DNA from 4 places in the Paenibacillus sp. J22TS3 genome. Region 3 is predicted to be linked to each of the others. Evidence: predicted binding sites of a transcription regulator. Region 3 holds the regulator's gene; each other region holds the start of a gene.
What was found. The regulator Rex, encoded in region 3, represses fermentation and respiration genes when NADH is low (regulators of the CRP and FNR family bind a similar motif). The targets are predictions, from matches to a motif close to TTGTGAAATATTTCACAA.
Positions count from the first base shown of each region.

Region 1: a site for Rex is predicted at 1,722-1,739, ahead of KJS63_RS11360 (DUF1641 domain-containing protein). Genes of this name have one in related genera too.
Region 2: a site for Rex is predicted at 1,895-1,912, ahead of nadA (quinolinate synthase NadA). Genes of this name have one in related genera too.
Region 4: a site for Rex is predicted at 1,433-1,450, ahead of hcp (hydroxylamine reductase). Genes of this name have one in related genera too.

Region 1 is NZ_BOSF01000003.1:369,346-372,517, forward strand. Features, by position in the region: gene KJS63_RS11355 (NAD(P)/FAD-dependent oxidoreductase) at 1-959, opposite strand, end outside; gene KJS63_RS11360 (DUF1641 domain-containing protein) at 996-1,454, opposite strand; gene KJS63_RS11365 (hypothetical protein) at 1,846-2,010, shown strand; gene KJS63_RS11370 (hypothetical protein) at 2,172-2,528, opposite strand; gene KJS63_RS11375 (ketoacyl-ACP synthase III) at 2,576-3,172, opposite strand, start outside.
Region 2 is NZ_BOSF01000014.1:15,820-18,991, reverse strand. Features, by position in the region: gene ftsH (ATP-dependent zinc metalloprotease FtsH) at 1-1,761, shown strand, start outside; gene nadA (quinolinate synthase NadA) at 2,038-2,976, shown strand; gene nadB (L-aspartate oxidase) at 3,015-3,172, shown strand, end outside.
Region 3 is NZ_BOSF01000001.1:370,955-374,126, forward strand. Features, by position in the region: gene KJS63_RS01675 (amidohydrolase) at 23-1,321, opposite strand; gene KJS63_RS01680 (redox-sensing transcriptional repressor Rex) at 1,311-1,961, opposite strand; gene dinG (ATP-dependent DNA helicase DinG) at 1,993-3,172, opposite strand, start outside.
Region 4 is NZ_BOSF01000001.1:268,423-271,594, reverse strand. Features, by position in the region: gene KJS63_RS01245 (ABC transporter substrate-binding protein) at 1-314, shown strand, start outside; gene KJS63_RS01240 (hypothetical protein) at 460-732, shown strand; gene KJS63_RS01235 (hypothetical protein) at 861-1,355, shown strand; gene hcp (hydroxylamine reductase) at 1,520-2,812, shown strand.

The DNA.
Region 1 (3,172 bases), on a different contig from region 3:
TCCCCCATCTGCCATGCCAGTTGGGCAGTTGGCGGATAAGGGCGTGCGCCTTCGCTAGGAATTACAACCGCACTGTCTCCCGCGATGAATACATCTTTGTGGGAAGTGGATTGCAGAGATTCTGTTACAGAAGCTCGGCCGCGGTTAACTTCAATACCGCAGTTCGCAACCACGGAATTTCCTTGAACGCCGCCAGTCCATATCAAAGTGGAAGTATCGATGGAACGTCCATCCTTCAGGATAACGGAAGTTGGCTTCATTTCAGTGATCGGCACTCCGGTCACAAATTCAACGCCACGCTTCTCCAGACTGGTTGTAGCACGCTCAACCAGCTCTGGCGGGAATCCAGCCAGAATCGATGGACCTGCTTCCACACAGTAGAGGGAGATCTCGTTGAAGTCGATGCCTTTTTGACGGCACATTTCCGGAAGCTCATCCGCAAATTCACCAACAAGCTCAACGCCGGTAAGTCCGCCGCCGCCGATAACAAACGTAGCATCCGCCTTGTTCTTGGACTGCTTGTAGGCGTTCAATCTCTCTTCAACATGAGCACGGATGCGGTTGGCATCGTCTACGGATTTCAGCGTGAAGCTGTATTCCTGAAGACCCGGGATACCGAAGAAAGCTGTTTCACTTCCCAGGGCAATAACCAGGGCATCATATCTTAACGTGTTTCCATTGCCGAGCACAACCTGCTTATCGTCCGGCTTAATAGTCTGAACTGTATCAATCACCAAGTTCACGTTCTTGCCTTTCAGCAGTTTATCAAGTGGAAGCGCAACGGCCTTCTCGTGAAGGTTCCCGGCAGCAAGGCGGTGAAGTTCGGTAATAATCTGGTGGGTAGGGTAACGGTTAACAACGGTAATATTGGCCTCATTCGCATTCAGGTACTTACGTGCAGTCAATGCGCTCAGCAATCCGCCGTAGCCGCCGCCCAGAATCAAAATTTGCTTCGACATATCCATCCTCCGTTCTGAATTGTGTTTATTCTGAAATTAACGTTGTCCTTTTTGACGCTCACTCAGCGTATCCAAGAAAGCTTGAGTGAAACGCAGCGATTTCTGTACGTTCGGATCTTTCAGGATTTTGAGCAGGCCAAATACACCGATAGTCGAATTATCGGCTTGTGCACGGTCATTTGCTTCAATCGCTGCAGCAGCGACACCTTTAACCTTGCTTACTACCGGAGTGGCAAACTCGGAGAATCCATGTTTAAGATCGTTCACGAATACTGGATCCTTAGCGATGCTTTGAGCGAAATCATAAGCTGTTGTCAGGGCGCCCATCATCTCAGTGAGCTTTGGCAGCTGGTCTACCAGCACCAGAAGGGATTGCTGAACCTCCGGCTTCATAAGCTGATCGAGCAGCTCTTTACCAGCTTCAGAAGGTACCGCTTGAGAAGCAACTGCCTCTTCAGCAGCTGATGTCTCTTGTTGATTAGAAGTTTGTGACATTTGGAACTTCCTCCTTTACGTTGAATTATACAGCGCAAACTAGGGTCTGGATCAGATCCACACACTAGGTTCAACTGTATAGCAGTCCGTTATTTAATAAATACCTGAAATAACTTTCCTATAACACCAGACCGCTTCATTAGGCTGGGCAATAGATAAGCAATCCTGTCTTAACGTTCTTGTAGAAGCTTCAAACAGGCCGAAACGGAACTCTATACTCTTATATTACACCTTTTATCCAAGAACTGAAAAAGAAATTTTAAAAATAGGTGAAAATTTGCACATCATGCTACAATTTGTTCATAATAATCAAAGATTTATGTGATAAATCGGGCTTGATTCACAGCAATCGCCTTTGAGCGACATTTTAGGGAAAGGAGACACAAATACGATGAAACAAGAGATTATTCTCCGTTTTCTTTTGGCACTTGTCCTGTTCACCCTGGTTCCTTTTCTCCAGGAGTACCGGTGGATTGGAACCCTGTTCACTGTCGCGGGCATCTACTTGGTGGCTACAGGCGCCTCCAGGCTAATTCAAAAACGTCCTAAGAAATAACCGGAATCCTGACCCTAAAGTTCTTTAAGCTCTAGGTTCCCCTGTTCCTCAAAACCTATGCGTCTTTGGCAACCTTTATTCGAAGTGGAACAACAATAAACGACCTGCTCGGGCAGAGCAGGCCGCAACAACCATGGACGGTAGCCGCCCTAGGCTCGGAATTAATTGTGACTGTATGCTTCTTCCAGCGTATCCACGAAGATTCCTGTGTAAGCAATGGTCTCTGCCAGCTTCTGCATTTGGTTCTTCGCAACCACGGAAGATGGGTTGACCATCATGATTTTCTTAAATCCGTTGGACATATACAGCTTGAAGCAGCCCTCCAGGACAGGTAGCATGTCCTGTTTGGATACGGCCAGGTTCGTTGAGTCAATAATCAGTGTGTATTCTGCCGGATTAATCGAGTTAATGTGCTCATTGTATTCTTTTAGAAAAGCCTCAGCCTCATCCGGTTTCATAAATCCACTTACAGTAATTGCCAACGCCTTTTCCGCCTGCTTCTTCTCAAATACAAACATCCTATGGTCCCTCCAAATGGTTAATATTTCTCTCAATACCTATATCGTTATAATTGATATAAAAGTGAAGACATCGTATAGCCAATTCCTACAGAACACAGAACTACCTTATCTCCTGCGGAGACCCGGCCTGTTCTGAGCGCATCTTCAAGGGCAAAGACAGGGCTGGTAACTCCCGTGTATCCGTAACGGTCACCCACAAAGGTGTACTTGTCCAACTCGATATGCATCTTCTCCAGCGTCTCCTCAATCTCCGGCCGTGAGAATTGGGAGAAGATCCAGTGATCGACATCCGTGGCCAGCATTCCGTTACGCCCCAGGAGCAGAGTGATCAGATTCTTCCACTCGTCCGAAAAGTAACTCACATCATGTGGATCGAACCGCAGCCGCTTGTCTGCTTCCGCCACCCCGTCACGAAACATCGCCGACATACCAGCCGCCGGGAACATTACGGTATTCCCAAGCTTGGAATCCGTCTTGTAATTGGCATCAATAAATCCGCCTGGAAGCTCCGTCTTCTCCAAAATCACGGCCGCTGCCCCATCCGAAAAGTTAGGGTAGACGATCGTATCATCCTTCCGGGCGATGTTGCTGACATGAACACTACCAATAATTAGCGCGCGCTTAATATACCGGTTCCCGAT
Region 2 (3,172 bases), on a different contig from region 3:
GTTCCGCTGGCGATCATGTTCATTCTGTTCTTCTTCCTGTTCAATCAGGCTCAGGGCGGCGGCGGCAAAGTGATGAACTTCGGCAAGAGCCGGGCCCGGTTATATAATGAAGAGAAGAAGAAGGTTACTTTCGAAGACGTAGCTGGCGCCGACGAAGAGAAGCAGGAGCTTGTGGAAGTGGTTGAGTTCCTCAAGGATCCGCGCAAATTCGCAGCTGTGGGTGCCCGCATTCCTAAAGGGGTTCTCCTTGTGGGTCCTCCAGGTACAGGTAAGACCCTGCTTGCCCGTGCGGTAGCAGGTGAAGCGGGTGTTCCGTTCTTCAGCATCTCCGGTTCTGACTTCGTGGAGATGTTTGTCGGTGTCGGTGCATCCCGTGTACGTGATTTGTTCGAGAACGCGAAGAAGAATGCACCATGTATCATCTTTATTGACGAGATTGATGCAGTGGGACGTCAGCGCGGCGCCGGACTCGGCGGCGGACATGACGAGCGTGAGCAGACGCTCAACCAATTGCTCGTAGAGATGGATGGTTTCGGTGGCAACGAAGGCATTATTATCGTGGCTGCAACGAACCGTGCGGATATTCTTGACCCGGCGCTCCTTCGTCCGGGCCGTTTCGACCGTCAGATTACAGTGGACCGTCCGGATGTGAAGGGCCGTGAAGCTGTACTTAAAGTACATGCACGCAACAAACCACTGACCAAAGATGTCCGTCTGGATGTTATTGCGAAACGTACCACCGGGTTCACCGGTGCAGATCTGGAGAACCTGCTGAACGAAGCGGCACTGCTTGCAGCCCGCCGTAATCGCAAGGATATCTCCATGCGTGAAGTGGATGAAGCGATTGACCGCGTTATTGTCGGAACAGAGAAGCGCAGCCGGGTGATCAGCGAACGCGAGAAGCGGATTGTGGCTTTCCACGAAGCTGGTCATACGATCGTCGGTTATTTCCTCGAACACGCGGATATGGTCCATAAGGTAACGATCATTCCACGCGGTCGTGCCGGCGGATATGTAATCATGATGCCGAAGGAAGACCGTATGCTGGTAACAAAGCAAGAGCTTCTTGATAAAGTTACAGGCCTCCTTGGCGGCCGTGTATCCGAAGAACTGTTCATTGGTGAAATTGGAACCGGGGCATACAGCGACTTCCAGCAGGCGACCAGTATCGTGCGCAGTATGATTGTGGAGTACGGTATGAGTGAGAAGCTGGGTCCTATGCAGTTCGGGACTTCTCAAGGCCAGGTATTCCTGGGCCGTGATATCGGGCATGAACAGAACTACAGTGATGCGATTGCTTATGAGATCGATCAGGAAATGCAGCGTTTCATCAATGAAAGTTATGAACGTTGTAAACAGCTCCTGATGAAATATTCCAAAGAGGTTCATCTAATTGCCGAAACCCTTCTTGAGGTGGAAACTCTTGAACTGGATCAGATCAAGCAATTGATCGAGACAGGCAAGCTTACACCGGATGCAGATGGGGAAGACAGCGGTTCCTCGGAATCGGGCTCTCCGATTGTAGATACGATCGGTGATGTCAATGTTCGCATTCAGGCCAGAGATGAGGAGGCCCAGCCGCCAGTACCGGGTGGGGACATTCCTAACGATGTGCCGGGAAGTTCAGCGAACGACATCCGTGGAGACCATCCTGTCGATACTCCACAGGGAACGGTCAAAGATGCACCCGATGCCCCTGCTAGTCCGCAGTCTAAGGACGAAGACGGCAACGGGAACACGGGTGGCAACCCTACTGTATAATTTGCAACTACCGTAAAGCTGACATCTGTCTACAAACAGCATTCTAGGAAGCAAACCGGAAAACACTTAGTGTTTTCCGGTTTTTTTGACGATTGCGGCTGATTGACAGCAGAACTAACGTTGTGTAAATTAATTGTTAAACAATGCACAAAGTTTTTGACAGGGGATCAGACAATAGTTATAAGTCTTGAAATTAGCAAAATGCGTGCATCGGTTCACCTTTATAACTATGATTCTAAAAATTCGTATTGCTGTAGATACAAGGGAGGATGTCTGGTGGAGGCATTAGCTTTGGAACGCAAAGCGGAGCAGAACCGTGAGCTGCGCGAACGGCTGGTTCAATTGAAGAAAGAGAGAAACGCCATTATTTTGGCTCATTACTATCAGAGAGATGAGATTCAGGAGGTCGCCGATTTCCGCGGAGACTCTTTTTTGCTTGCACAGAAAGCCGCACAGACGGATGCGGAGGTTATTGTGTTCTGCGGCGTTCATTTCATGGGGGAAAGTGCTAAAATCCTGGCTCCGAACAAGACGGTTCTAATTCCTGACGAGCGCGCTGGCTGCCCGATGGCGGATATGGTCAATGTGGACGGTCTTAGAAAAGTCAAGGCCCAGCATCCAAATGCCAAGGTCGTCACTTATATTAACTCGTCTGCGGAGATTAAAGCAGAGACTGACATTTGCTGTACTTCTTCTAATGCAGTCAAGGTAATAAACTCTGTTGATGCCGATGAAATCATCTGGGTGCCGGACAAGAACCTGGGGCACTATGTGCAGCAGCACACAGACAAAAAGATGATTATCTGGGAAGGTTATTGCAACACCCATGATATGCTTACCGTGAAGGACGTCGTTGAGATGAAGGCGAAATATCCGGAAGCCCAGTTTGTGGTTCATCCGGAATGCCGCCCCGAAGTGGTTGAGATGGGCGACTTTGTTGGAAGCACTACAGCGATTTTAGACTACTGCAAACAGTCTGACTGCAAACAATTTATTGTGGGAACGGAAGATGGCACAGGGTATCAGCTCAGACTGGACAGTCCGGATAAAGAGTTCTATTTCGCAACGAAATTCTTGGTATGCCCAAATATGAAAGTGAATAATTTGAAGAAATTGGTGAAATGTCTGGAGACGATGCAGCCGCAGATTTATGTACCACCGGCTGTTGCAGACAAAGCCAGAGCATCCTTAGAGCGCATGTTACAAGTTAAGTAGCATGCGCTACTCTCTTGCCCTTAAGACAGGTGAATGACATGATACCGAAATATTTAGTGGATTTTGATCTGGGAGAGCTCCCTTCACAACAAACCGATGTACTTGTGATTGGAACAGGAATCGCTGGACTGTTCACGGCGATTAAGGCAAGTGCGGACCGCCAGGTTGTTGTGATTACGAAAAAGGGACTAATGGA
Region 3 (3,172 bases):
CTTTCTGGCCAGAAGTCTCCGCTTAACGGGAGAGCAGTCCTTCAAAACATGCTTGAGCTTCCCGGCGAATCCGCTCTTCATCCATTGTGATGCAGCTTCCATTCTTCACGACTTGCGCCCCGTTCACCCACACGTGCTTAACATCCTTCGGCCCTGCAGAGTAGACCATGTGGGAAATGAAATCTGTATATGGAACAAAATGCGCTTGATCTGTATCCAAAGCAATGAAATCTGCTTTCATGCCAGCGGCAAGACGGCCAGTGTTCTGAAGATAGACGGACTGTGCGCCATAAATGGTGCCCATCTTGAGCGCCTCATCCGCAGGCACCGCAGTCGGATCACCTGATACGCCTTTATGAATCAACGCGGCGAGCCTCACCTCTTCAAACATATCCAAGTTATTATTGCTGGCTGCTCCATCGGTACCCAAAGAAACGACCACACCAGCCTTCTGAAGATCCATTACACGCGCTACACCGCTTGCCAGCTTAAGATTGCTTCCCGGGTTATGGGAGACGGCCACCTTGTTTCTGGCCAGGATTTCAATCTCTTCGTCGGTAAGATGAACGCCATGGGCTACAATGGATGGACGGGAGAAAAATCCAAGTTTCTCCAAATGGATGGCAGGACGTGTCCCATAATCGTTGATGTTCTGCTGAACTTCCGCAGCCGTCTCCGACATATGCGTATGCAGCGGCAGGTCCAGATCATGTGCCGCCTGGACAAACTTCTCAATAAATGCCGGAGGACATGTGTAAGGGGAGTGCGGCGACATCATGGTAGTGATTCTGCCATCGGCCTGTCCATGCCAGTCTTTGGCGAACTGTACCGCCTCCTCCAGCTTCATCTGCTGCACGTCTTCTGGACACAGCCCTATAGCTCCGCGCATGAGCACCGCGCGCATTCCGGATTCCTGCACCACCTTGGCCACCTGGTCCATGTGGTCGTACATGTCCAGGAAGGTCGTGGTTCCGCCTTTGAGCATCTCCAATACAGACAGGGATGTTCCCCAGTATACATCGTTAGATGTAAACTTGGCCTCCATAGGCCACATCTTCTCTTGAAGCCACGTTTGGAGTTCCATATCATCACCATAACCCCTCAGCAGGGACATTGCCGCATGGCCATGGGTGTTGATCAATCCTGGAGAAAAAAGCAGGCCGCTTCCGTCAAAAGCTTCTGTCTCCTCTTCACCTTCCGGGCAACTCTCTCCAACATATTTAATTACATCATCCTCGATCAGCATATATCCCTTGATCACGGATTGCCCCGGCTCCAATACCACAAAGGTTCCGTTCTTGATCAACCATTTACGACTCATTCCACTCGTCTTCCTTTCCATCCTCCAAATAATAAGCCAAGCTGAGCAGATCGGTAGTGAAATCCGCCGCATGCAGACGTACCCCGGCAGGCACCTTCAGAATAGTCGGGGCGAAGTTAAGTATGGCTTCTATTCCGGCGCTGATCAGCTGATCAGCAACCCGCTGCGCCTCAATATCGGGTACTGTAATAATCCCAATCCGGATATTCAGCCTCTTGACCGTCTCTCCCAATTCCTCAATCGGCTGCACTGTCAATGAGTTGATTTTTTGGCCAATCTTGTGCTCGGAAGCATCAAAGAGGGCCACAATCTTCATGTTATCTTTCAAATACGTATTGTAGTTCGACAAGGCTTGGCCCAGATTACCTGCCCCAACAAGGGCCACGTTAATCTGCTGATCCAAATTCAGGATTTGGCGGATCTTCTCAATCAGATATGAAACATCATAGCCGATTCCCTTACGGCCAAAGTCACCGAAATATGCCAAATCCTTGCGGATTTGTGCCGGATTCAGATCCAGCTTTTGTCCAAGCTCCTGTGAAGAAACGGTCGCAACCTCCCGCAGGCTAAGCTCATTCAGAAAGCGCAGATATACAGGCAATCTGCGCACAACCGCGTCCGATATTTTCTCCGATTTCATCTCTATTTCCCCCTAAATCTAATGAGTCCGGTCAATCGCCGGTGCCTAGCCATTCTGATATTCGGGACACCATTTGCTGTGTGGGCATATGCTCCATCTTTGGCCCCGGCAAAGAATACAGGAAGTACTTCCCATAGTAGGACTCAAGAATCCGCGTATCATAAACAATCACAATTCCGCGGTCCTGTGAGGAGCGGACCAGCCGTCCGAAGCCCTGCTTGAACCGGATCACCGCCTGCGGAACGGACAGCTTCATGAACGGATTCTTCTTCTGCCGCTGAAGCCGCTCACTCTTTGCCTCCACCAGCGGATGATTCGGCGGCTGGAAGGGCAGCCGGACGATCGCCAGGCTTGTCAGCGCATCTCCCGGGATATCCACCCCTTCCCAGAAGCTGCTTGTTCCCAGCAGTACGGAGGCCTGCTGACCTTGGAATCTGCGGGTTAGCTTGGTGCGATTGCCGCTGTCCACGCCTTGTCCGATCACAGTAATGCCTTGCGCGCCAAGCGCCTCCTTCAACGGATCGTAGACCTGGCGCAGCATCCGGTACGAGGTAAACAGGACCAACATACGGCCCTGTGTCGCTACCGCCGCATCAGCGAGCGAGCTCACCAATGTGCTGACAAAGTAGTCATCACCAACACTCCCCTTAACACTAGGGAAGTCTCTTGGAATGACAAGCAGTGCCTGCTCCCGGTATTTAAACGGGGAAGGAAGCATGGAAGTAAGCAGCCGATGCTGATCCGAAGCTTCCTGAAGTCCCAGCTGTTCAATCATGTACTGGAATGATTTGTCCACGGACAGCGTTGCCGAGGTCATAATAACACTTTTCTTTTTGTCAAAGAAATATTCCTTCAGCTGTTGGCTAACTTCAACTGGCACCGCGTAAATCTGCAGAGAACGGCTGCGGTAATGTCCGTTGCCTTCGATCCAATACACGGTCTCTTCGTTGTCCAGCTTCATGAATGAGCGGATATTGTCCCGCTCGGCCACCAAGTCCTTAAATAGACCGCTGATGTCCGTAAGCAAGCTCTCTGACCCATAGCTGTCATCATCATCCTTCAGCTCATTCATCATCCGCTCACCCTTGCGGATGACGCCCCCCATCGTCAGATAGATTTGATTCTCAAGCTCGCTCAGCTCTTCCCAGTTCTTCGGCTTGTTATTCGGCAGGAGCCTAAGCACGAACTGGCCGGGTTCACCGGGAGCTGCA
Region 4 (3,172 bases), 100 kb from region 3:
AAACGCAATCGCTCCAGAGCAGGGAGGGATTCTCACTTGTTAAGTCGGTTAACGAGAAGAGGCTGGACGAAGTTCAGGAACAAGTAAAGAATGGATCGTTCAAGCTCCCAACCGGCAAAACAGCCAATGTGCCGGACAGTGAGTTTGCGAAGTTCAAAACGATTATTAATTCGGTTGATAACGCTAAGGGGGCCGAGGTTAAAGTTATGATGATTGTTAGTGATGAATCCAGATCTTTCTTCTCCGGTCAGAAGTCAGCAGAGGAAGTGGCCAAGGTGATACAGAACAGGGTGACTACTTATTTGAATGAGTGAGCATTAATAGAATTGCACGATGAAGCCCCTTGAAATTGGCACAAGGGGTTTCTTCTGATGGATGAGGAAATAAACCCATATTATTCTAAGTGTACGCGTGTTAGTATGGTCTAGAGGAACTATTTCTTTGGTAGGAGAGATTGATATGACTAAATTGTCTAGATTGTTGACTTACATAGCGGTTGGTTCAATAGTATTAACGGGGTGCTCTACGTCAAATCGTGAAGCTAAGTCGAATATCAGTACAGGGAATGCTGAGAAATCCACAGTACAACTTACGAAGCAAATGAGCTACAAGCAAGCACCAGTAAATGTAGAGCTAGTAAAAGCCGAAGCAGAATATGTTGTGCCTTACATAAAAGCGGTTGAGCAAATGAATGTGAAAAACACCAAATTGGCTAAAAATACTTGGACTTAACGATCGCCGACTTTCCGAATACCAAACACAGTTACCGGGCACAGGTACTAAAAACGGTAATTTTGTTGTCGGAATTGTTGGGAGATGCGAATGTGAATATGAGGTATCTGAGGGGCATCGAAGAATATATGAAAAGTGATCTTGGAGATGCTGACGGTATTCAGAAGTTAAAAAAAGTGTTTGATACATTGTCATCAGAACATGAGTCAACAAAGAAGCAGTTGGATCAATCCATCAGCCTAGTTTTGAAAAATTATTCTCAATATAAAAATATATCTATTTATAAAACACCATTAAATTTCTCTTTAAATAAAACCGATGTATCAAACGATCTGACTTTGTTTGAAAAAGCTGGATACCCGATTCCCAGAGATTATGTAATTGAACAGGATATTAAAAATTCTAGAGAAAGGTGTCTTAATATGCTTATAATAGCGGCTTTTGAAAATAAGAAGGTTAACTATCCTAACTTATTCTTTTATGCTGGAGGAGCAATTGGAGCTAGTAATAAATCTAAAAAAATAAAGCTGCTGCAAGAAGTAATTAAGCTGACAGAAGGCGATAAATATAACGAAACGAGATTAGAAGCACAGGAGCAATTAAAAGAAATGAACAAAAAGTGAGTAGTATACCAATCAATTCCTTGACTGGAATCAACACAAAGCCTTGGGAATTTGTCTCCAAATAATGTTCTTTTCCTGTGTGCTAAATGTCACAACTTGAGGTCTGAGGCTCTGTTACGCTGAACTCAACATGAAGCAATTATCTGAAATGGGGGGATATTGATATGTTTTGTTATCAGTGTGAGCAGACACCAGATGGCGGCTGCACTGTAGTCGGCGTATGTGGCAAGAATGAGACGATTGCAAGCTTGCAGGACACGATCATTTTTGCTTTAAAAGGAATTGCGGCCTACGCGACGCATGCTCGGCAGCTCGGGTACAGCGATCCGGAAGTCGACCGGATTACTCACGAGGCCTTGTATATGACGTTAACTAACTCCAACTTCAACACGCAAGAGCACCTGGAAATGGCTATGAAGGTGGGAAATGCCGCAGTGCGGATTATGGATGTGCTTGACCGCGCGCATACCGAGCGATTCGGTATTCCACAGCCGATTACTGTCAGCCAGAATAAGATTGAGGGCAAATGCATCGTAGTGACCGGACATAATTTGTATGCGCTGGAGGAGCTTCTGAAGCAGACCGAAGGAAAGGGTATTAACATCTATACCCACTCGGAAATGCTGCCCGCTCACGGCTATCCCGCACTTAAGAAATATGCACATCTAAAAGGCAATATCGGTAAAGCGTGGTACGACCAGCGCAGGCTGTTTGAGCAGTTCCCAGGAGCGATACTAGCCACTACGAACTGTGTGATGCCAATTAAAGGCACCTATGCTGACCGCTTCTTCTCGTATGAAGTCGCAGGGCTGGAAGGAGTTCAGAAAATTGCTAATGACGACTTCTCCCCGTTGATCGAGCGGGCGCTTGCCCTGCCTGCGGCAGATGTGGTTTCCGAGCAGGTTCTTACTACGGGTTATCATCACGAGACGGTGATCGGGCTTGCGCCTGAGATCATCCAGGCGGTCAAAGACGGACATATCCGCCGGTTCTTCGTCATCGCAGGCTGTGATGCACCAGGTAAGGGTGGGGAATATTACAGAGAGCTGGCAACTTCGCTGCCAAATGACACTGTGATCTTGACGACTTCCTGTGGTAAATTCCGTTTTAACGATGTCGATTATGGAACTGTTGGGAATACTGGTATTCCACGTTATATCGATCTTGGGCAGTGCAATAACTCAGGTTCAACTGTGAAGATAGCCCTTGCCTTGGCCGATGCTTTCGGCTGCAGCGTGAATGAACTGCCGGTTAGCATCGTGCTGTCCTGGTTCGAACAGAAGGCTGTGGCCATTCTGTTGGGTCTTTTCAGCCTCGGTATCCAGGACATCCGCATTGGACCGAAACCGCCTGAGTTCATTTCTCAAGGCGTACTAGATGTGCTCGTGGATATGTTTGGCTTGAAGCTGATCACAACTGCTGAGGAAGATATGAAGACCATGCTGGCTCTGTCCTAAGAGCTGGGCGCACAAATAATCCGGTGCTGCGATTCTATTTGAATCGGCACCGGATTTTTGTGTTAGCCCAGTTAGACTAAGGCAGTATTACATTCGCCTCTATTCATCCAATCCGCCCTGCGGAGTGTATACCATTGGTAGCTCTCACCGTCCAATTCTACCAGACTGTTAAAGCTGAACCCGCATTTTTGGATCACCTTTATAGAGGGAAGGTTGCGCTCCAGCGCCACTGCATTAAGAACTTCAATCTCCGATGAACTCGCCCGACGCTTTGGAGATGATGCCCAGGCGAAGATACAAAACGCAAGATTATCATAGATTTGTAAGAAATCAGCCTATTGTCCTCCTTAGCTTTTGCAG